DNA from 3 places in the Micromonospora sp. DT178 genome. Region 2 is predicted to be linked to each of the others. Evidence: riboswitches for the same ligand, from Rfam matches in the RefSeq annotation. Region 2 holds a riboswitch; each other region holds the start of a gene.

Region 1 (7,048 bases), on a different contig from region 2:
CGGTGCCGGACGGCCCGACCGAGCTGCGCCTGCTCTACCGGGGCACGCTGCTCCGGCTGGAGCGCCGCGAGCTGGACGACATCCGCGACCGGGCGATGCCCCGGGGCGCCCGGCGCAACGAGGTGCGCCGGGCCGGCTTCGACGGGGTCTTCGCCGCGCTGTGGGCGCAGGCCCGCAAGTTGGGCGTCGGCCGGCTGCCCGAGCAGCGCGCGTTCGAGGACGAGATCGCCGAGCGGCCGGAGTTCCGGGAGTTCCTCAAGGCGTGGTGGCCCCGGCTGCACCCCCGGCACGTGCTGGGCTGGCTGGCCCGCCCGGACCGGCTGCACCGCTACGCCGGGGGGATCCTCTCCCGCGCCGAGATCCGGCTGCTGACCGACGCGTACCGGGGCCTCGACGCCGCCGGGCTGACGATCGCCGACATCGCGCTGCTCGACGAGTTGGACGCGTTGCTCGGCAAGCCGATGCGGCCGGCCCGGGCGAAGCGGGACCCGTTCCAGCTGACCGGCGGGGTCCGCGAGCTGAGCACCTTCGCCGACCGGCAGCGCGCCGCCCGCGACGCGGCCCGGGAACGCCCCGACGACTACCGGGAGTACGCGCACGTGGTGGTCGACGAGTCGCAGGACGTCTCGCCGATGCAGTGGCGCATGATCGGCCGGCGGGGTCGGCTGGCCTCGTGGACGGTGGTGGGCGATCCGGCGCAGACGGCGTGGACGGGGGATCCGGAGGAGCTGACGCGCGCCCGGGACCAGGCGCTGGGCCGGCGCAAGCGACACCACTTCACCCTCACCACGAACTACCGCAACTCGGCGGAGATCTTCGCGGTGGCGGCGGCCGAGATCCGTCGGCTGCACCCGGACCTCCCGCTGCCCAGGGCGGTGCGCTCCACGGGCGTCGAACCGGTCGAGCTGGCGGTGCCGCCGGCGGAGCTGGAGGCCGCGGTGGTGGCGGCGGCCGGCGCGCTGCTCGCCGAGGTCGAGGGCACGGTCGGCGTGATCACGCCGGTGCCCCGCCGCGACGAGGTGGCCGGCTGGCTGGGCGGGCTCGGCGCGCCGCGCCTACAGGTGGTGACCAGCCTGGAGGCCAAGGGCATGGAGTACGACGGGGTCGTCCTCGTCGCCCCGGGCGAGATCCGGGCCGACCCGGGGTCGGGGGTACGGACGCTCTACGTGGCGCTGTCCCGGGCCACCCAGCGGCTGACCACCGTCGACCCGATCGGCTGAGGATCCGTTACTTGCATACATAGCGATGTCAGCATAAATTGAACGCGAATCCGGACCCCCCGAGGGAGGATGGGCGCGTGGGCGCAGGTCATGACCACCATCACGGGTCGGTGGCGAACGCCGCGCACCGCCACCGGGGCCGGCTCTGGGCGGCGTTCGGGCTGCTCGCCGGCCTGATGGTGGTGGAGGCGGTGGCGGCCTTCCGCACCGGCTCACTGGCCCTGCTGAGCGACGCCGGGCACATGTTCACCGACGTGCTCGGCATCGGCATGGCGCTCGCGGCGATCGCCGCGACCCGGCGGGCGGGCGCCGACCCGCAGCGCACCTTCGGCCTCTACCGGCTGGAGGTGCTGGCCGCGCTGGCCAACGCCGCGCTGCTCTCCGGGGTCGCGGTCTACGTCGTGATCGAGGCGGTGCGCCGCTTCGGCGACCCGCCCGAGGTGCTGGCCGGCCCGATGCTCGTGGTCGCCGTGCTCGGCCTGCTCGCCAACGTCGGCGCCTTCGCGCTGCTGCGCTCCGGGGCGAAGGAGAGCATCAACGTCCACGGCGCGTACCTGGAGGTGCTCGGCGACCTGCTGGGGTCACTCGGGGTGATCGGGGCGGCGCTGCTGATCGTCGCCACCGGCTGGTGGTGGGCGGACCCGCTGGTGGCGGTCGGAATCGGCGTGTTCATCCTGCCGCGCACCTGGCGGCTCGGGCGGGCCGCGCTGCGCATCCTGGTGCAGGCCGCGCCGGAACACCTCCAGGTCACCGCAGTGCACGACCGGCTGGCCGCCGTGCCCGGCGTCGCCGAGGTGCACGACCTGCACGTCTGGACGCTGACCTCCGGGATGGAGGTGGCCTCGGCGCACCTGACCATGGCCCCCGGCGCGGAGGTCGGCGCGGTGCTGGGCGCCGCCCGGGCCGCGCTGCACGACGACTTCCAGATCGAGCACGCCACGTTGCAGATCGAGCCGGGAGCGTCGCCCGGGGCCTGTGGGGCGGTCGAGTGGTAATGAGGACAACCTTAAATCTGGGAGAGTATTGTGGCCTTATGCCGGATTTGACTGTTAGTGGACGCGCACCGTCCGTCACCTGCGGTGCACCAGTCACACCGGCACCGGTAGGCTCGGCTTCGGCCTCCGCCAGGCGGCACCCACCGGTGCCGGCGGTGGCCGCCGCCTAATCGCCCGACGGGGCGAACCGGGGAACCAAGTTCGTGGGGTGCATCCGCGTCAGCGGTAGGGATCTTCCGTCCCGAACCCGTCAGCTAACCCGGTCGGCGGCTGACGGAAGGACACGTGTATGCCAGTGATGGCACCCGTACGACGACGTGCCGCCCGCACGGCGGCCCTGATCGCCACGATGCTCGCCCTCGGCGCCGCGGTGGCCCCGGTCACCGCCGCCCCGGCGGCGGCCGCCACCCGCGCCGGCCTGCTCGCCGCGGCTCCCGGCCAGGACGAGGAGGGCGGCACGCCCGCCCTGCGGGCCCAGCTGGAGGCCGCCAGCAAGGGCTACCTCGACGCCAAGCGCGCCCTGGACACGTCGGCCAAGCGGCAGCAGCAGCTCACCGCACAGCTCAAGACCACCGAGGTCGAGCTGACCGCGCGCACCGCCAAGGTCGGCGAGATCGCCGGGGCCGCCTACCGCACCGGCCGGCTCAGCGTGGCGTCCGCCCTGCTCAACAGCAGCTCCCCGGACGGCTTCATGGACCGCGCCGCCGCCCTCGACGCGGTGGCCGCCAAGGAGGACCGGGCCCTGCGCGAGCTCCAGGAGACCCGGGACGAGGCCACCCGCACCAAGCTGGCCCTGGACGGCGAGATCCGGGAGCAGCGCAAGCAGGTCAGCGTGATGGCCAAGCGCAAGGAGCAGGCCGAACGGGCGCTGACGGTCGCCAACCGCGAGCAGCAGCAACAGCGGCAGCAGTCCGCGGGCGGCGGCTCCTCGCCGGGCGGCACGTCGAGCAAGACGGCGAAGGCGGCGCCACGCAACTCCGACGGCTCCTGGCCGCGCGAGTCGTGCAGCGTCAACGACCCCACCCCCGCCAACGGCTGCATCACCCCGCGCACCCTGCACGCGCTCAACCAGGCCAAGGCGGCGGGCTTCACCCGTTACGTCTCCTGCTACCGCCCCGGCGGCTCGGGCGAGCACCCGAAGGGCCGGGCCTGCGACTTCGCGGCCCAGAAGGGCGGCTTCGGCGGCGACGCCACGGGCGGCGACCGGACGTACGGCAACAACCTGTCGGCGTACTTCGTGCGCAACGCCGACCGGCTCGCCGTGCTCTACGTGATCTGGTACCGGCAGATCTGGCTGCCGAGCAGCGGGTGGAAGTCGTACAGCGGAGCCAACGGCGACCCGTCCAGCGACCACACCAACCACGTGCACCTGTCGGTCTACTGACGCCCGCGCCCCGGTGCCCCGCCCGTCGCGGGGTCGCCGGGGCGCACACGGCGCCCGTCGCCTCCGGCCGGGCCTGGCTGCTTCGCGGTCAGCCGGCCGGCGGTCCGGGCGGGTTCGTGTCGAGGGCCGCGGCGAGGCGCGCGGCCAGCCCGAGGTGGGCGGCGCGGGCCTGGCGGAACGCGTAGCCGAAGAGCGGCGCGGGCGCGGCGAGGGTGATCTCGACCTCGATGCGGACCACGCCGTCGGGCTCCGCCCGCAGCCGGGTGTGGTTGCGGACGGTGGTGGCGGGCCACTGGCGGGCCACGGTGACGATCTCGTCCGGATCGTCGACGAGGACGTCGGCGCGGTAGGTGATCGGCAGGCGCACCGGCCCGGCGGCCAACCGATCGGTGATGTCGTAGCTGGCGCGCGCGCCGGGACGGGGCGACACCCGACGGACCCGGACGATCAGCGGGTGCAGGTCCACCTGCCGGGCGGGGTCGGCGAGCAGCGCCGCTGCCTGCGCGAGGGAGCAGCGCGCCTGGACGGTGTAGCTGAAGGAACTTCGCCTGAGCACGCCGTCTCCCAGCGTCGGTGGTCGCCCGATCGTCGCGCATGCCGGGCGCGCTGGCAACGCCGCGCCGATCCCGCCCGGAGTCCGGACGCCCAGCCGCCGATCCCACTACGGTCAGCTGGTGAATGGTCACGGCACGTGTCGGTCGGCGGAGGGCGGGCGCATGAACGGGTACGACGGATGAGCGGGCACGTGATGGTCTTCGCGCCCACGCCCCGGCTGACGGTGACCGTCGACCAGCCCAGCGAGGAGCCGGAGCTGCACCTGCACCCCGGCGGGCAGGGCGTCTGGCAGGCCCGGATGGTGATGTCGCTCGGGGTCGACGTGGTGCTCTGCACCGCCCTCGGCGGCGAGATCGGCCAGGTGCTGGAGCCGCTGCTGGTCAGCGAGGGGGTGAACCTCAAGGTGGTGGTCCGCGACTCCGGCAGCGGCGGCTACGTGCACGATCGGCGCGACGGCTCCCGGCAGGAGATCGTGGACGTGCCCGGCCAGCCGCTCAGCCGGCACGAGCTGGACGAGCTCTACAACCTGGCGCTCGGCGAGGGCCTGCGCGCCACGGTCAGCGTGCTGAGCGGGCCGAACGAGCCGTCGCTGGTCCCGGCCGACCTCTACCGGCGGTTCGCCGCCGACCTCGGGGCCAACGGCAGCCGGGTGGTGGTAGACCTCTGCGGCGAGCACCTCGACGCCGTGCTGGACAGCGGCGTCTTCTTCCTCAAGGTCAGCCACGAGGAGCTGATCGCCGACGGCCGCGCCGACGGCGAGGACGAGGAGCAGCTCACCCGGGCCCTGTACGACCTGCATGCCGGCGGCGCCGAGAACGTGGTGGTGAGCCGGGCCGACAAGCCCGCCCTCGCCCTGGTCGACGGCGAGGTCTTCGAGGTCGAGATGCCCCGACTGGAGGCAGCCGACCCGCGCGGGGCGGGCGACTCGATGACCGCCGGGGTGGCGGCCGTGGTGGCGCGCGGCGGTGACGTGCGCACCGCGATCCGTACCGGCGCGGCGGCCGGCGCGCTGAACGTGACCCGGCACGGCCTCGGCACCGGCCGGCTCGACTCGATCACCGGCCTGGTCGACCGGGTGCGCCTCGTACCGGCCGGCAGCCGGCCGCAGGAGCGGACCAGCCCCGACGAACTGGCCGACCGGGCGGCCGGGCGATGACGCTGCGGGTACTGGTCACCAACGACGATGGGATCGCCGCACCCGGCATCCAGGCGCTCGCGCGGGCGGCGGCGGACCGGGGCCTGGACGTGGTCGTCGCCGCGCCGCTGGAGGAGGCGAGCGGCACCAGCGCCGCGATGACCGCCGTGGAGCGCGACGGGCACGTGGTGGTCCACGAGCACCCGCTGCCGGAGGCGCCGGGGGTGCCGGCGTTCGCGGTCGGCGGCTCCCCCGGTTTCATCGCGCTGATCGCCGTGCACGGCGCCTTCGGCCCCCCGCCGGCGGTGGTGCTGTCCGGCATCAACCGGGGCGCGAACGCGGGACGCGCGGTGCTGCACTCGGGCACGGTGGGTGCGGCCTTCACCGCCGCCGCGAACGGCTGCCGGGCGATGGCCGTCTCGCTCGACGTGCTCTCGGCCGGGGAGGGCACGGCCGCCAGCGGGGGCGCCGCGGTGGCCGCCGCCGCCCGGGTACGCGACGCCGAGCGGCACTGGGCGACGGCCGCCCGGGTCGCCCTGGACCTGCTGCCCCGGCTCACCGCCGGGCCGGTCGAGAGCGTGCTCAACGTGAACGCGCCGGACCTGCCGCACGGCCGGCTGCGCGGGGTACGCCGGGGCACGCTCGCCACCTTCGGCCAGGTGCAGATGACGGTGGCGGAGGCCGGGCACGGCTTCGTCCGCACGTCGCTGGAGGAGCCGGGGCAGGCCGTGCAGCCCGGCACCGACCTCGCCCTGCTGGCCGAGGGGTACGCCTCGGTGACGGCGATCCGCGCGGTCACCGAGGTGGCGGACGTCGACCTGTCGGGCCTCGGCGACGCCTGACCGGCCCGCCTCACGCCTCCCGCCGGGTGCCCGGGGCGGGGCCAGGGCAGGGCGGGGTCCGGGCGGGGCGGGGCGGGGAACGTCGGCGCGTCAGGCGCCGGGGAGGACCTCGGGGGTGGGCGCGCCGGCGTAGTAGGGCTCGGGGGCGCCGAAGAGGCCGAGCAGGCCGGTCACCCAGAGCTGCCGGTGCACGAAGCGGCTCGGCTCGGTGACGACAAGCTTGACGCCGCTCACCTCCGCGGTCTGGAAGCCGGCGACCATCGCGCTGATGCCGACCGAGTCGATGAAGGTGACGAGCCGCATGTTCAGCTCGATCCGACCGGGACGCCCCTTGGTCAGGACCTCGGCAATCGCCTCGCGCACCTCGTACGCGGTGTCGACGTCGATCTCACCCCGCGGGGCGATCTCGATGACACCACCGGGCAGGACCGACTTCACGATCGACAGGCTCACGCGAGCACCTCCACTCGCCCGTCCGACGGGCGCCTCATCAGTACGCGGGCCGCGACCGAGAGTATTCCTCTGACGGCCTCGGTCGCCACCCCTCGGGATGAGCAATTCGCGGATCAGGGCACAGCAAGTCGCCCTTATCCGGACTATTGACGTTTTGTCTACCCGACGATCAGCTGCCGCTGACGCGTCGCGCCGCCCCAGGGTAGCCGGCCCCCTCCGGCAACGCCCAACAGCCGGCCCCCCGGCGTGGCCTCTTCCGCTTCGGCCCCGGGCCTTGCCCGTTCTGCCTAGCATCGGCTCGGAGACACGACTGCGACCGGGAGGACGATCGATGTTCAGGAGACTTGCCGCGCTGGCCGGCGTCAGCGCGCTGTTGGCCCTCGTACTGGCCTGCGGGTTCGGCGGCGGCGGAGGCGATGACGACGACGACGGCGACGACGACTTCGCGCGGGGCGTGCCCGCGG
Region 2 (7,048 bases):
CGCGGGTGGAGCGGGACGCCAGCCCGGCCGACGCCGGCTGACGCGGATTTCGGGCCACGGCGGGAAACGGAGCCGACATGCGTGGTGACCTGGTTCGGAAGCTGCTCGCCCGCGCGCTGGCCACCGGCCTGGCGGTGCTGGCGTTCCTCGTCGTCGCGCTGACCGGCGCGACCGGCTGGGGGCTGGGGCTGGCCGTGGCCGCCCTCGCGGCGGCCACCTGGGAGCGGCGGGTTCGGCCGGGCGCCGACAACGCCGCCGAGACCGCGCTGGTCGCGGCGGCGATCCTGGTCGGGTACGCCCGCCGCCTCGACGCCGGCTTCGATCCCGCGCTGGCCGTCACCGCCCTGGTCCTGCTGGGGCTGGTGCTGCTGGTCAATCCGCTCCGGGACGCCGGCGGCCTGGAGGTGCGCGCCGCGAACCTGCCGGTGCGCTCCTGGACGCCGCTGGTCGCCGCCCGCCTCGGCGACGCCCTGGCGGGGCTGCTCGCCCTGCTGGCGCTGGCGGCCGTCGCGGGCCTGCCGGCCGGTGTCGCGCTGGCGGCCGTGCTGCTGGTGGCCGCCGGCGCCGGGGCGATCGGGCTGGACCTGGCCCGGCGCCGGTTCCGCCCGGGCGCCGGCGGCTCGGCGGTGTCCCGCGCGCTGCGCCGGCACCGGCCCGAGTTCCTGTTGCACTTCTCCGCGCCGCCGGGCTCGGAGTACCAGGTCACCATGTGGCTGCCCTACCTGGAGCGGATCGGCCGGCCGTTCCTGGTGATGGTGCGCGAGCCGGAGTTCCTGCCGTTGATCGCGGCGGCCACCAGCGCGCCCGTGGTCTACTGCCCCACCACCAGGGCGATGGACGAGGCGCTGGTGCCGAGCCTGCGGGTGGCGTTCTACGTCAACCACGGCGCGAAGAACAGCCACTGCATCCGCTTCACCCAGCTGACCCACGTCCAGCTGCACCACGGCGACAGCGACAAGGCCCCCAGCGCCAACCCCGTCTCGGCGATCTTCGACCGGATCTTCGTCGCCGGCCAGGCCGCCATCGACCGGTACGCCCGCGCCGGGGTGGACATCCCGGCGGAGAAGTTCGTCGTCGTCGGCCGCCCGCAGGTCGAGTCGATCGAGGTACGCCCCGAGCCGGCGCACGGCCGGAGCAACCCGACCGTGCTCTACACCCCGACCTGGACCGGGCACAACGCGGACGCGAACTACTGCTCCCTGCCGGTGGCCGAGACCCTGCTGCGCCGGCTACTCGACCGGGGCGCGACGGTGATCCTGCGCGCCCACCCGTACACCTCGCAGAACCCGGCCTCCGCCCGGCAGTTGGGCCGGCTCACGGAACTGCTGGCCGCCGACCGGGCCCGCAGCGGCCGGCAGCACGTCTTCGGCGCCGCCGCGAGCCGGGAGCTGACCCTCACCGAGTGCGTGAACCGCTCGGACGCGCTGATCTCCGACGTGTCCGGGGTGATCTCCGACTACCTCTACTCCGGCAAGCCGTACGCGGTGACCGACATGGTGGACTCCGGCGACCAGTTCCCCGAGCAGTTCCCGCTCGCCGGGTCGGGCTACGTGCTGCGGCGCGACATGTCCAACGCGGACGAGGTGCTGACCGCGCTGCTGGACACCGATCCGCTGGCCCCGGCGCGATGGGCCACCCGGAGCCGCTACCTGGGTGACTTCCCCGCCGAGTCGTACGCCGAGGCGTTCCTGGAGGCCGCGCGGCGCCAGCTCGACGGGGAGTGGAACGCACCTGCCCCGCGTGCCGGCGGGGCCGACCTGCCGCTCGACCCGGACGAGGCGACGCTCTCCCCCGCCACCTGACGCCCCGCCTCGGGTGGGAACGGTCAGCGGTAGGGGTCGACGAGGTCCAGGACCGCCTCGGGGGCCTCGACGTGCGCGTTGTGCCCGAGGCCGGGCAGGGTGGCCACCGGCACGCCCAGCTCCTTGAGCTGGGCGTCGGTGACCATGGGGTCGTGCTCGCCGCGGGCCAGCAGCACGGGCACGTCGGTCGCGGCCAACAGTGCGGGCAGGTCCGGCGCGCCCACGCCGAACGCGGCCGGGTCCATCGCCAGCCGCCAGCGGCCGTCGACCTGCCGCAGCCCGGCCTCCGCGACGGGATGGTCCGGGGCGAAGAGCCCGGTCAGTCCGGCCACCCGCAGGTAGCGGCGGGCGGCCTCGTCCCGGCTGGCGAACCAGGTCACCGGCCGGGCCGCCAACTCACCCGCCTTCGCCAGCTCCGCCGGCGACCAGACGGCCTTGATACCGAGCCCGACCACGGCGTCGACGGGCAGCCCGGCGCTGCGGGCGGCCAGTGCCAGCCCGACCACCCCGCCGAGGGAGTGCCCCAGCACGACGAGCCGGTCCCCCGCCGCGAGCCCCGCGGCGATCCGCGCGGCCAGCCCCGGGAACGAGTACTCCGGCAGCGGCGGCGACCAGCCGTGGCCGGCGAGGTCCGGCGCCAGCCACCGCCCCGCCCACCGGCGCTCCAGCAGCGGCGCCCAGGGCAGCCACACGTCGCCGGTCGTACCCATGCCGTGCAGCAACAGGAGCACCCGCCGGCCGTCCCGGTCACCCGACTCATCGACCATGGGCGCAGTGTGCCACCCACCGGACGCCGTGGGCGAGGGCCGTGACCCGGACACGACACCGGGCGCCGACCCCCGGAATCCGGGGGCCGACGCCCGACGGTGTCGCTCAGGCGGAGTAGCCGCGGGTGGCGGCCCAGTTCGCCAGGGCGATGGTGCTGATCCAGTACGAGGCGGTCGCCGGGTTCGCCGAGTCGGCGATCTTCACCAGCCGCCCCTCGTCCTGGTAGCCGACAACCGCGATGTAGTGGCCGCCGGGGAAGGAGTGCCAGCCGCCGTCGGTGTCCGTCGCGCTGCCGGCGACGTTGACCACGACGCCCCGCCCGTCGGCGATGGCCGCGACGACGTCGGCCTGCAGCCGGTCCATCTGGGCCGGGGTGGCCGCGCCACCAGGGATCATCCGGGTCCGGTACGGGTCGCCCTTCACCACCGCGTTCAGCACGCGGGTGGTGTCCTGGGCCGAGTCGGTGCCCATCTGGTCGGTACCCAACTGGGCGCCGAGGGCGTCCTGGCTACGCGCGATGCCGGCGGCGCTGAGGGCGTGCCGGACGGCCGCCGGACCACAGTTGTAGAAGGTGGTCTGGGCCTGGTAGTCGTAGTCCAGGGTCTTGGCGGCCGGGGGCTTCGGCGGCTCCGGCTTGCGGGTCAGGTCCGGGTCCGGGGCGGCGCTGGAGGCGCTGGCCGACGGGGCGGCGCTGGACGCGGCCGGGGCGGCGCTGGACGGGGCGGTCGCGACCCTGGCCTGGCTGCGCGAGGCCGCGGTGTCGTCCCGCAGTTCGGTCGCGGCCACCGGGGCCTGCGCGGCGGCGGGGGCCTCGTCGGCTCCGGCCAGCAGCGCGCCCGTGCCCGACGCCAGCACGAGCGCCGCGGCGGACGCGGCGGCCAGCTGGTACGGACGCTCGGACGTGAGGCGACGCAGCTGTCGCTTGAGGTGGTGCTTCACGGTTTCCTCCACGGGCTCGGGGGTGAGCGGCCGTCGGTCCGCGCCGAGGCAGAACGGACCGACCGCGCGGACGGGCGTCCGGGCGGGTGGTGGACCACTCAGGGGATGCGCCCGGGATGCCGGGCGACGGACGGTGACCGGTGGGTCAGCTCGTGACCTGCGGGCGGACGAGCGCGGGCACCGCGGCGCCGTGGAGACGGCGGAACAACCGAGGGGTGGACGGGTGTGGCATGAGGATGGAACTCCTTCCGACACCGCCGACCGGGTTAGCTGACGGATTCGGGCGGGAAGAACGCCCTACCACGGGCCCACGGCCCACGGATTCACCCCAACAAGCACTGGGTCCCCGGTTCGTCGTTCACGATTAGGCGGGTCGGCGCGGCGTCGCCTCTGGCGATCGGGTACCGCACCGGACGCGCCGACATTACTGGCCGTTCCGCGCCCTGCCAACCCCGTCCCACCTGCTTAAACCTTGATCGGGAGACAATTTTGCGGGCACTTCGCCACTGACGCGACTCAATGGGACGACCGTTTCTGCGGGCACCCCCGGGTGACAACGGGACGAGTGGCGGACATCGGCGCCGAAACTCCGGCGGGAATCGACCGGGCCGCGCCGGATGACCGGTTCGCCGACGGGGTGACCGGCGTCACCCAAACGGTCGGGATTTCGTCGGCGGGCCCTGCGGTCGAGCGGGCCGAGCTGAAGCGGCTGGTGGAGGCGCCGGGGCGGTCAGCGCGAGTCGACGTACGCCGGTCGGTGGTCGTCGTGCGGATCGGCGGCCCGGGGGCGCGGCACGGCGTTGCCCCGCTCCCCCGGCGGCGTCGCCCCGGGGCCGCCGGAGTGCGTCCCGGCGTCGCCCCCGTCCCGCGGCGTCGCCCGGGCCGGCCTGCGCGGGGTGAGCAACCGCATCATCGGCGTCTCGACGACCCGGTGCAACAGGCCGGCCAGGGCCAGGTTGACAAGCAGGAAGCCGAGCACCACCGCCGGCCCCCGCCAGCCGGTGAAGCCGACGCCCCAGTCGCCGGTGAGCCGCAGGACGGTGATCATCACCAGGACGTGCACCAGGTAGAAGGCGAAGGAGACCTCGCCCAGCCAGATCATCGGACGGGACCGCCACGGCGAGCGCCGCCCGCGCACGTCCGCGTCCGCCGCCGCGGCGATGACCAGGATGTACGCCACCGAGAGCAGCGCCGCCCACAGCTCGGCGCGGACCCACTGCGCGGCGACCACCCAGGTCGCCACGAAGACCAGGCTGGCCAGCGGCAGGCCCGGCCCACGCCACCGGCCGCGCCGCATCAGCTCGGCGGCGGCCACGCCCATCCAGAACTCCAGCGACCGCACCGGCGGGAAGATCTGGGTGAACCACCAGCGGCTCTCCTCCGGCACCAGCGCCTGGGCCGGCCAGAGCGCCAGGATGAGCAGCGGCACCGCGACCACGACGGCCCACAGCGCCCACGGTCGGGCCCGGCGGATCAGCGGCAGCGCCAACGGCAGGCAGAGGTAGAAGAAGAACTCGCAGGACAGCGACCAGCTGACGGTGTTGATGCTGTAGAAGTGGCCCGGCCGGGGGTCCCACGCCTGCAGGAGGAACAGGTTCTCCACCGCGACGAACCGGTCCACGGGGTCGGCGAACCAGGCCGCGACCGCAAGGGCCGCCGCCCACAGCACCACGTGGCTCGGCCAGATCTTGGCCACCCGGCGCCGCCAGAACGCCCGACGGGTGTCGGTGGGTCGGGCCGACCAGACCAGCACGAAGCCGCTGAGGATGAAGAAGAACTGCACGCCCGACAGGCCGAGGGCGAAGGCCCAGTCCACGACGGCCTTCTGGCCGGGCTCGGCGATGATGCCCATCGTCGCGACGTGGAACCCGAAGACGAGCAGGGCGGCGACCCAGCGCAGCCCGGTCAGCGACGGCAGGCGGCTGGCCGGGGACGCGGGACGGACGGCCGGCGCGGCGGTCGCGGCGTCGTTCATGCCGGCATCCCGACGATCCGCAGGGTCACCAGCACGTACGTCTCCTCCTCGACCCCGTCCTCAGGCGCCCCGAGGGGCCCCGTGGCGGCCCACCGGTCGGCGCCGCCCCGCCGGGCACCCTACCCGCCGGACCTGAGGCTCTGTTCCGTCCCGTCCATGAGTGCCCGTTCTGTCCCGTGGGGGAGTCCCCGCTCCTGTCGTCCCTGGGTGACCGTTGCGTCCCCGTACGTGACTGCGGGTGGCGGCCATCCGGGTTGCGGCCGATCGGTGGCTAGTATTCCCAGACCCTGAGGTGACGAGAGGCGGGGACGAATGCACCAGCGGATCCTGATGCGGGCGAAGAAGGGCCCGTTCGACGTCTACTCGCCCGAGGAGACGCACGAGCGGAACTGGATCGGCGACAACAATGGCAACCTCGTCTTCAGCCACGCCGCCCACAAGCTCCTGCGCACCGCCACCGCCGAGATCACCTCGACCGAGTTCAGGATCAACCCGCGCGACGCCGACATGATCAACGAGCGGTACGACGTCTACGTCGTACCGCTCGCCAACGCCTTCCGCCGCAGCTACGCCTCCCGCGTCGAGGCCATGACGAAGCTCATCGAGCAGCTGAAGATCCCGGTGGTGGTGCTCGGGGTCGGCGTGCAGACCGACGTCAACGGCGACCGGGAGTACCTCCGCCCGATCGACGACGTGGTGACCCGGTTCGTACGGGCGGTCCTCGACCGCTCGCACAGCATCGGCGTCCGGGGCGAGATCACCCGGGACTACCTGCGCACCCTGGGCTTCTCGGCCGTCGACGTGATCGGCTGCCCGTCGATGTTCCTGCACGGCGACAGCCTGCGGGTGGAGAAGAGGAAGGCGTCGCTGTCGCCCGACGACAGGCTCGCGCTCACCGTCTCGCCGTACGTCACGTCGATGGCGGAGATCATCGCCCGGCACCACGCCCGGTACCCGAACCTGCGCTACCTGCCGCAGGACCTCAAGACGCTTGGCACGCTGCTCTACGGCGACGCCCCCGGGGACCGGGGCAGGACCAGCAAGATCCCGATCCACACCTCGCACCCGCTGTTCACCGAGGACAAGGTGCGGATGTTCGTCGACCCCTGGACCTGGATGGACTACCTCTCCGGGTTCGAGTTCGCGTTCGGCACCCGCATCCACGGCACCATCACCGCGCTGGTCGCCGGCACCCCCGGCTACCTCTTCGCGCACGACTCGCGCACCCTGGAACTCGCCCGCTACTTCGACATCCCGCACCGGGTGATGAAGGAGGTGCCGGTCGACGTCGACGCCGCCCAGCTCTACGAGGAGGCCGACTACACGGCGCTCAACGCCGGCCACAAGTCGCGCTACGAGACGATGCTGGCCTTCCTCGCCAAGCACGACCTGGGCAACGCCTTCGCCGACGGCGACAGCGCGGCCCGGTTCGACGCGCAGGTGCGGTCCACCACCTTCCCGCCCGCCGTACGCCCGGCCGCCGCGACCGCCCCCGACGCGCTGCTGGAGCGGATCCAGTGGTTGCGCGACCGCAACGTCGAGCTGCGCAAGGAGACGGAGACGC
Region 3 (7,048 bases), on a different contig from region 2:
TGACCGGCGCCCCGCGCCACCCCAACCAGGACGCCGGGCACCGCGCCGCGGTCGCCGACGGGCAGCACCCCTTCGCGGTGATCGTCGGCTGTTCCGACTCCCGGCTCGCCGCCGAGATCATCTTCGACCGTGGCCTCGGTGACCTCTTCGTGGTCCGCACCGCCGGGCACACCATCGGCCCCGAGGTGCTGGGCAGCGTGGAGTACGCCGTCACGGTCCTGGGCACGCCGCTGGTGGTGGTGCTCGGGCACGACTCCTGCGGGGCCGTCCAGGCGGCGCGTACGGCGGACGCCACCGGCACCCCGCCGGTCGGGCACCTGTGCGCCGTGGTGGACGCCGTGGTGCCGAGCCTGCGCCGGGCCGCCGCCGAGGGGGTGGACGACATCGACCGGATCGTCGACATCCACATCGCGCACACCGTCGAGGCGATGCTGGGCCGCTCCGCCGTGCTCGCCGCGGAGGTGGCCGCCGGCCGCTGCGGGGTGGTCGGCATGTCGTACCGGCTGACCGCCGGCGAGGTGCGGACGGTGGCCTCGGTGCCCGCCCGTGCGGCCGACGCGCCGGAGCCGGCGGCCAGCGCCGCGCTCGCCTGACCTCGCCCGCCGGCAGACCGTCGCGGCGGGCCCGCACGACGACAGAGGGCCGCTCCCGCGTCCGGCGGGGCGGCCCTCTGTGTGCGTGTGGTCCCGGCTAGAGCAGTGACACGTGGACGTGGTCGGTGTGGTTCGACGGGCCGCTGTAGGACTTCCAGCCGGTCGCCGGGAACCAGATCTGCCGGTTCCAGATCACGTAGTAGATGCCGAGCCGGTCGGCGTTGCGGACCAGGAACGCGGTGAGGTTGTTGCCGTACATGTAGGTGTCGTCGTTGTGCCAGGGGGAGAAGCCGCTGCGTTGCAGCGACCAGTCGCAGGCCCGGCCCTTCGGATGCTCGTACGGCCCACCGGAGCGGTAGCAGCCGACGAACCGGTTGAAGCCGGCCCGCTTGACCTCCTTGTACATGTGCAGCGTGCGCGCCGTGATGCAGCCGGAGGTGGTGGGGTCGTTCTCGGTGCAGGACAGGGGCTTCCAGTCGCCGTCGGCGGTGCGCCCCGGCGCCATCTTCGCCACCGGCGAGGTGGCCACCACCTTGCCGCTGGTCAGCCCCCTGCCGCCGACCAGCGCGAGCGCCTTCTCCGCCTCGCGCTTGCCACGGGCCAGTTCGTTCTTCAGCTTCTGCTGCTCGCGGACCTCGGCGTCGACCGCCAGCTTGGCCTGCTCTGCGCGGTCCTTGATCGCGTTGACCTCGGCCAGCTTCTTGGAGTTGACCAGGTTGATCTCGTCGAGGGCGGCGGCGCGCCTGACGAAGGAGTCGGGGCTGGCGGTGTCCAGCAGCATGGACACCGCGCCGATCCGCCCGGTGCGGTAGGACTGGGCGGCGATCTGGCTGACCTGGGGGGCCAGCGCGTCCAGCTCGGCCTGCGCCCGGTTGACCTCCAGGGCCAGCTCGAGCTGGCGCTCTTCCGATTTCTTCAGCTTCGCCTTGGCCTGCACGTAGGACCGGTTGCGGGCCTCGATGAGGTCGTCGAGCAGCTTGGGCTCGTCGTCCCCGTGCCCGGAGGGCTTGGGCGGGGTGGGCGCGGCCGCCGCCGGGAGAGGCCCGGCGAAGACCGCCAGGGCGGCGAGTACGGCCACCACGGGCGTCAACCAGCGGCGTAGGGGTGCCGTCACAGTTTTCCCTTCCGTCGACCGCCGACCGGGTTAGCTGACGGGTTCGGGGCGGAAGTGGCCCCTACCGCTGTCGCGGATTCACCCCACGTACCTGGGTCCCCGGTTCGCCTCGCGGCGATTGGGCGGCGGCACCGCAGGCGCCGCTGCGCGCCTTCGGCGGTGACCGGCAGCGAGGTTACCCGAGAACACTCCCGGGGATCTACGTCCCTAAGCCGACTAAATGCGTTATTTCGTAATGGCGGACGGTGAGCAGTGACGCGTTTATCAGGCCGTACGTCCTGTTCGGTCACGCTGAGGAGTGTCACCATGCGGTGTCCGTGCTCCTGTCCCGGTCGGGCCATCCGGCGGGAGCGGCGGACGGCGTGTCTCCGCGCGGCCCGCTGAGGGCCTCCAGCGCCTCGGACCGGTCGGCGGCCGGCCGGGGCGTCGGTGCGGGCGCGGCGCGGTCGGTGGCGTCCCCGCCGCGGCGGCCGGCGGTGGTCACCAGGGCCGCCAGCCCGGTGGTCAGTGGCACGGCGGCGATCAGGCCCAGGGTGGCGACCGCGCTGCGGACGATCTCCTGGGCGAGGAACTCGCTGGTGAGAAGTTGGGTCACCGCCCGCGAGTCGGCCGTCAGCAGGAGCAGCACCGGCAGGGAGGCGCCGGCGTACGCCAGCACGATGGTGTTCACCGTCGAGGCGATGTGCGCCCGGCCGACCCGGGTCGCCGCCCGGTAGAGCTGCGTCCGGGACAGCCCGGGGTTGGCGTGCGCCAGCTCGGTGACCGTGGCGGCCTGGGTCACCGTGACGTCGTCCAGCACCCCGAGGGAGCCGATGATGATCCCGGCCAGCAGCAGCCCGTGCAGGTCGACGTCGGCCTGGTACATCGACAGCGTGGTGGCGTCCTCGGAGCCGAATCCGGTCAGGTGGGTCGCGGCGGTGGCGATCGTGCCGAGGACGCCGGTCAGCACCAGGCTGCCCAACGTGCCGAGCACGGCCACCGAGGTCTGCGCGGTCACGCCGTGGGTCAGGTAGAGCACCACGAACATGATCAGCGCGGCGCCGACGACCGCGACCAGCAGGGGCGGGCTCCCGGCGCCGATGCCCGGCAGCACGAAGGTCAGCAGGATGGCGAAGCTCGCCGCCAGGCCGGCCAGCGCGGCCAGCCCGCGCCACCGTCCGAAGGCGACGATGGCGGCCGCGAAGAGCGCCACCAGCCAGACCAGCGGCTTGCCGCGCTGGTGCTCGGCGATGTTGTAGGTGCTGGCCGTGGGGTCGGCGGGGTCGGTGAGCTCGACCAGGATGATCTCGTCGTCCACGGCGACGGTCGGCGCGCCGGGGCCGGCGGGCACCGGCGTCTCCACCTGCTGGCCGGCGTCGGGACCGTCCTGCACCCGTACGGTGACCGTGCCGCAGGGACCCTGCGACCCGCCGGGACTCCCCTCCGGAATCTCCGGGGTGGGCGGGCACGGCTCCGTCACGACCCGCGTCACCGTGCCGTGGTAGCGGGGCGCGTCGGTGCCGGTCGGCGGGTCGGGCGCGTCCCACGGCCACAGCACCAGGGCGGCGATCAGCGTGGCGACGAAGAGGGGCACCACCGTCGCGACGAGGATCCGCCGCACCCTCGGCGGGGCGGACGGAGCGGGACGGGTGTGGTCGGCGCCCAACGAGTTTCTCCCAACGAATCCAGGGCGGGGTACGTGCCGGCGGGCCGGTCGGTTCACCCGTCGCCGCGTGGCGGGACGGGGATCGCTTCCGTGTGGCGGCGCGGTCACGTACCGCGGTCCCGGGCCTCCGTCCGGTCGCGGGTGGTCGGTGTTGCCGCCCGGCGGGGCGCGCGGGGCGGGCGGTGCGGAATCCGGAGGGCCACCGGCCGAATGGTAGCCACCCCGACATCCGGGCGCAGGTCGTGCGGGTGATGTCGGGGTGTGGCGTCGCCGTGTGCCCGCGTCTCGTCGCGGGGCCGAGGGGCGGGGCGGGTCAGCCGCGCTTCATCAGGCGGCCGACGGCGGCCATCATCTCGGTGGCCATCTCGTCGGCGCGCCCCTCGGCCGCGCCCTCGTGCATGCAGTGCCGGGCGTGCCCGTCGAGCAGGCCGAGCGCGACCTTGTCCAGGGCGGCCTGGATCGCGGAGATCTGGGTGAGCACGTCGATGCAGTAGCGGTCCTCGTCGACCATCTTCTCGATGCCACGGACCTGCCCCTCGACGCGGCGCAGCCGCGCGAGCAGCTGGTCCTTGGTGGCGGTGTATCCCCTGATCGGGGTGGGCGTCGGTGTGGTCATGGGGACGAGGATAGCGTACCCCTCGGGGGTATGGTACGTTCGTTCCTGGCCGGCATACCCCCACCGGGTACCGGTACAAGACACAGGCACCGGTCCGCCTCCGCATTACCCCCGGGGGGTATATGCTGGGGGCGGCGAGAGGAGAGTTCGATGATCACCACGACGTACCAGGTGCAGGGCATGACCTGCGGGCACTGCGCCACCGCGGTCAGCACCGAGGTCGGCGCGATCCCGGGCGTCAGCGACGTCCAGGTCGACGTCGCCGCCGGTCGGGTCACCGTCACCAGCGAGGGCCCGTTGGAAACCGACACCGTGCGCTCCGCCGTCGACGAGGCCGGTTACAGCCTCGTCGGCGCCTGAGATCGGGCACGGGGGAAACGAGGCACATCATGAACACGGCGACGAAGCTGAGCGGTTTCGCCCTCGGCCTCGCGGTGGTGTTCGGCGCGACGTACGGGGTCGGTCGGGTGGCCGACCCCGTGGCGCCGCCCGCCGAGGCCCCGCACGAGGCCGGCGGGGGGCACGGCGAGGACGGCGGAGCCGGACACGGGGGCGACAACGGCGCGGCGGGGCACCTGCCCGGCGGCCTGCTCGTCTCCGACCGTGGCTACACCCTGCGTCCGGTGGACGCCCCGGCCGGGCAGTTCGCCTTCCAGGTCACCGGTCCGGACGGCCGGGCGGTGACCGCGTACGACGTGGCGCACGACAAGCGCATGCACCTGATCGTGGCCCGCCGCGATCTCTCCGGCTTCCGGCACGTGCACCCGGAGATGGCGCCCGACGGCACCTGGCGGGTCGACTCGCCGCTCGCCGGGCCGGGCGTCTGGCGCGCGTTCGCCGACTTCACCCCGACCGGGGGCGAGGCGCTGACCCTCGGCGTCGACGTGAGCGTCCCCGGCGCGCTGACCGCGCGGCCCCTGCCCGCGCCGGCGACCAGCACCACGGTCGACGGCTACACCGTCACGCTCGCCGGCGCCCCGCAGCCCGGCCGCACCGCCGAGCTGACCCTGACCGTGAGCCGCGACGGCGCGCCGGTCACCGACCTGGAGCCCTACCTGGGCGCGTACGGCCACCTGGTGGCGCTGCGCCAGGGCGACCTGGCGTACCTGCACGTGCACCCGCACGGTGAGCCGGGCGACGGGCGGACGCGGCCCGGCCCCGAGGTGAGCTTCTCGGCGGAAATGCCGTCGGCGGGCGCCTACCGGCTCTACCTGGACTTCAAGCACGGCGGCGTCGTGCGTACCGCCGAGTTCACCGTCGTCGCCGGCAGCCCGACCGCGCCGGGTGTCCCGGCCACGACCGGCTCCCCGGCGGCGGGCACACCCGCCGCCACGAGCTCCCCGACCGCCGACGCCGGCCACGGCGTCCCCGGTCACGGGCACGACTGACGGGAAGCGTGATGACAACCAAGCCCTTGCTGACGGCGCCGAACCAGATCGAGCTGGCGATCGGCGGCATGACCTGCGCCTCCTGCGCCGCCCGGATCGAGAAGAAGCTGAACCGGATGGACGGGGTGACCGCCACCGTCAACTACGCCACGGAGAAGGCCACCGTCCGGTACGCCGACGAGGTCACCCCGGACGAGCTGATCGCCACGGTGGAGAAGACCGGCTACACGGCGGCCCTGCCGCCCCCGCCCACGCCCGCCGGTGGCGAACCGGCCGCCGAGCCGGTGGACGAGCTGCGCGGCCTGCGTACCCGGCTGTGGGTCTCGGCCGTGCTCACCGTGCCGGTGATCGTGCTGGCGATGGTGCCCGCCTGGCAGTTCGACTTCTGGCAGTGGCTGTCGCTGACCCTGGCCGCCCCGGTCGTGGTCTACGGCGGGCTGCCCTTCCACCGGGCGGCCTGGATCAACCTGCGGCACGGCGCGGCGACCATGGACACCCTGGTCTCGCTCGGCACCCTGGCGGCGTTCGGCTGGTCGATCTGGGCGCTCTTCCTCGGCACGGCCGGGACGCCGGGGATGACCCACCCGTTCAGTCTCGCGATCAACCGCTCCGACGGCGCCGGCAACATCTACCTGGAGGCGGCGGCCGGGGTGACCGTGTTCATCCTCGCCGGCCGCTACTTCGAAGCGCGGGCGAAGCGGACCGCCGGCGCGGCCCTGCGCGCCCTGCTCGAACTGGGCGCCAAGGACGTCGCGGTGCTGCGCGGCGGCACGGAGACCCGGATCCCGGTGGACCAGCTCGTGGTGGGGGACCGGTTCGTGGTGCGGCCCGGCGAGAAGATCGCCACGGACGGCGTGGTCGACGAGGGCACCTCGGCGGTCGACGCCAGCATGCTCACCGGCGAGTCCGTCCCGGTCGAGGTCGGCCCGGGCGACTCCGTGGTCGGCGCGACCGTCAACGCGGGCGGCCGGCTGGTGGTCAGCGCCACCCGCATCGGCGGCGACACCCAACTGGCCCAGATGGCCCGGCTGGTCGAGCAGGCGCAGACCGGCAAGGCGGCGGTGCAGCGGCTGGCCGACCGGATCTCCGGCGTCTTCGTGCCGATCGTGATCGCCCTCGCGGTGGGCACCCTCGGCTGGTGGCTCGGCAGCGGGTCGGGCGGCACCGCCGCGTTCACCGCCGCCGTGGCGGTGCTGATCATCGCCTGCCCGTGCGCCCTCGGGCTGGCCACGCCGACCGCCCTGCTGGTCGGCACCGGCCGGGGCGCGCAGCTCGGCGTGCTGATCAAGGGGCCGGAGGTGCTGGAGTCCACGAAGCAGGTGGACACCGTCGTGCTGGACAAGACCGGCACCGTCACCACCGGCCGGATGACCCTGGTGGACGTGGTCCCGGCGGCCGGCGAGGACCGCGCCGAACTGCTGCGGCTCGCCGGCGCGCTGGAGTCCGCGTCCGAGCACCCGATCGCCCGGGCCGTCGCCGCCGGGGCGGCCGAGGCGGGCACGCTGCCGCCGGTGACCGGCTTCGTCAACGCCGAAGGGCTCGGCGTGAGCGGGACGGTCGACGGTCGGGAGGTGCTGATCGGCCGGCCCCGACTGCTGCGCGAGCACGGCCTCGACGTACCGGAGGAGGTCGCGCGGGCGGTGGCCACGGCGGAGGCGAAGGGGCGGACGGCGGTGCTGGCCGGCTGGGACG

The links. Region 2 has a riboswitch for cyclic di-AMP ahead of ACLQ22_RS18510 (C39 family peptidase). Riboswitches for the same ligand answer to the same signal wherever they lie in the genome.
Region 1: another riboswitch for cyclic di-AMP. It lies ahead of ACLQ22_RS25900 (coiled-coil domain-containing protein); the one in region 2 lies ahead of ACLQ22_RS18510 (C39 family peptidase).
Region 3: another riboswitch for cyclic di-AMP. It lies ahead of ACLQ22_RS00195 (coiled-coil domain-containing protein); the one in region 2 lies ahead of ACLQ22_RS18510 (C39 family peptidase).

Annotation. Positions count from the first base shown of each region.
Region 1 covers NZ_JBNCKV010000017.1:113,224-120,271, reverse strand. Annotated here, with positions in the region: gene ACLQ22_RS25910 (HelD family protein) at 1-1,220, shown strand, start outside; gene ACLQ22_RS25905 (cation diffusion facilitator family transporter) at 1,298-2,215, shown strand; cyclic di-AMP (ydaO/yuaA leader) riboswitch at 2,369-2,500, shown strand; gene ACLQ22_RS25900 (coiled-coil domain-containing protein) at 2,514-3,599, shown strand; gene ACLQ22_RS25895 (SRPBCC family protein) at 3,688-4,155, opposite strand; gene ACLQ22_RS25890 (1-phosphofructokinase family hexose kinase) at 4,333-5,310, shown strand; gene surE (5'/3'-nucleotidase SurE) at 5,307-6,131, shown strand; gene ACLQ22_RS25880 (STAS domain-containing protein) at 6,222-6,584, opposite strand; gene ACLQ22_RS25875 (hypothetical protein) at 6,916-7,048, shown strand, end outside.
Region 2 covers NZ_JBNCKV010000009.1:116,675-123,722, reverse strand. Annotated here, with positions in the region: gene ACLQ22_RS18525 (bifunctional cytidylyltransferase/SDR family oxidoreductase) at 1-41, shown strand, start outside; gene ACLQ22_RS18520 (CDP-glycerol glycerophosphotransferase family protein) at 78-1,802, shown strand; gene ACLQ22_RS18515 (alpha/beta fold hydrolase) at 1,826-2,569, opposite strand; gene ACLQ22_RS18510 (C39 family peptidase) at 2,676-3,521, opposite strand; cyclic di-AMP (ydaO/yuaA leader) riboswitch at 3,750-3,890, opposite strand; gene ACLQ22_RS18505 (acyltransferase family protein) at 4,240-5,484, opposite strand; gene ACLQ22_RS18500 (polysaccharide pyruvyl transferase family protein) at 5,797-7,048, shown strand, end outside.
Region 3 covers NZ_JBNCKV010000001.1:38,685-45,732, forward strand. Annotated here, with positions in the region: gene ACLQ22_RS00190 (carbonic anhydrase) at 1-593, shown strand, start outside; gene ACLQ22_RS00195 (coiled-coil domain-containing protein) at 691-1,707, opposite strand; cyclic di-AMP (ydaO/yuaA leader) riboswitch at 1,711-1,842, opposite strand; gene ACLQ22_RS00200 (YibE/F family protein) at 2,009-3,352, opposite strand; gene ACLQ22_RS00205 (metal-sensitive transcriptional regulator) at 3,666-3,968, opposite strand; gene ACLQ22_RS00210 (heavy-metal-associated domain-containing protein) at 4,119-4,328, shown strand; gene ACLQ22_RS00215 (hypothetical protein) at 4,358-5,356, shown strand; gene ACLQ22_RS00220 (heavy metal translocating P-type ATPase) at 5,368-7,048, shown strand, end outside.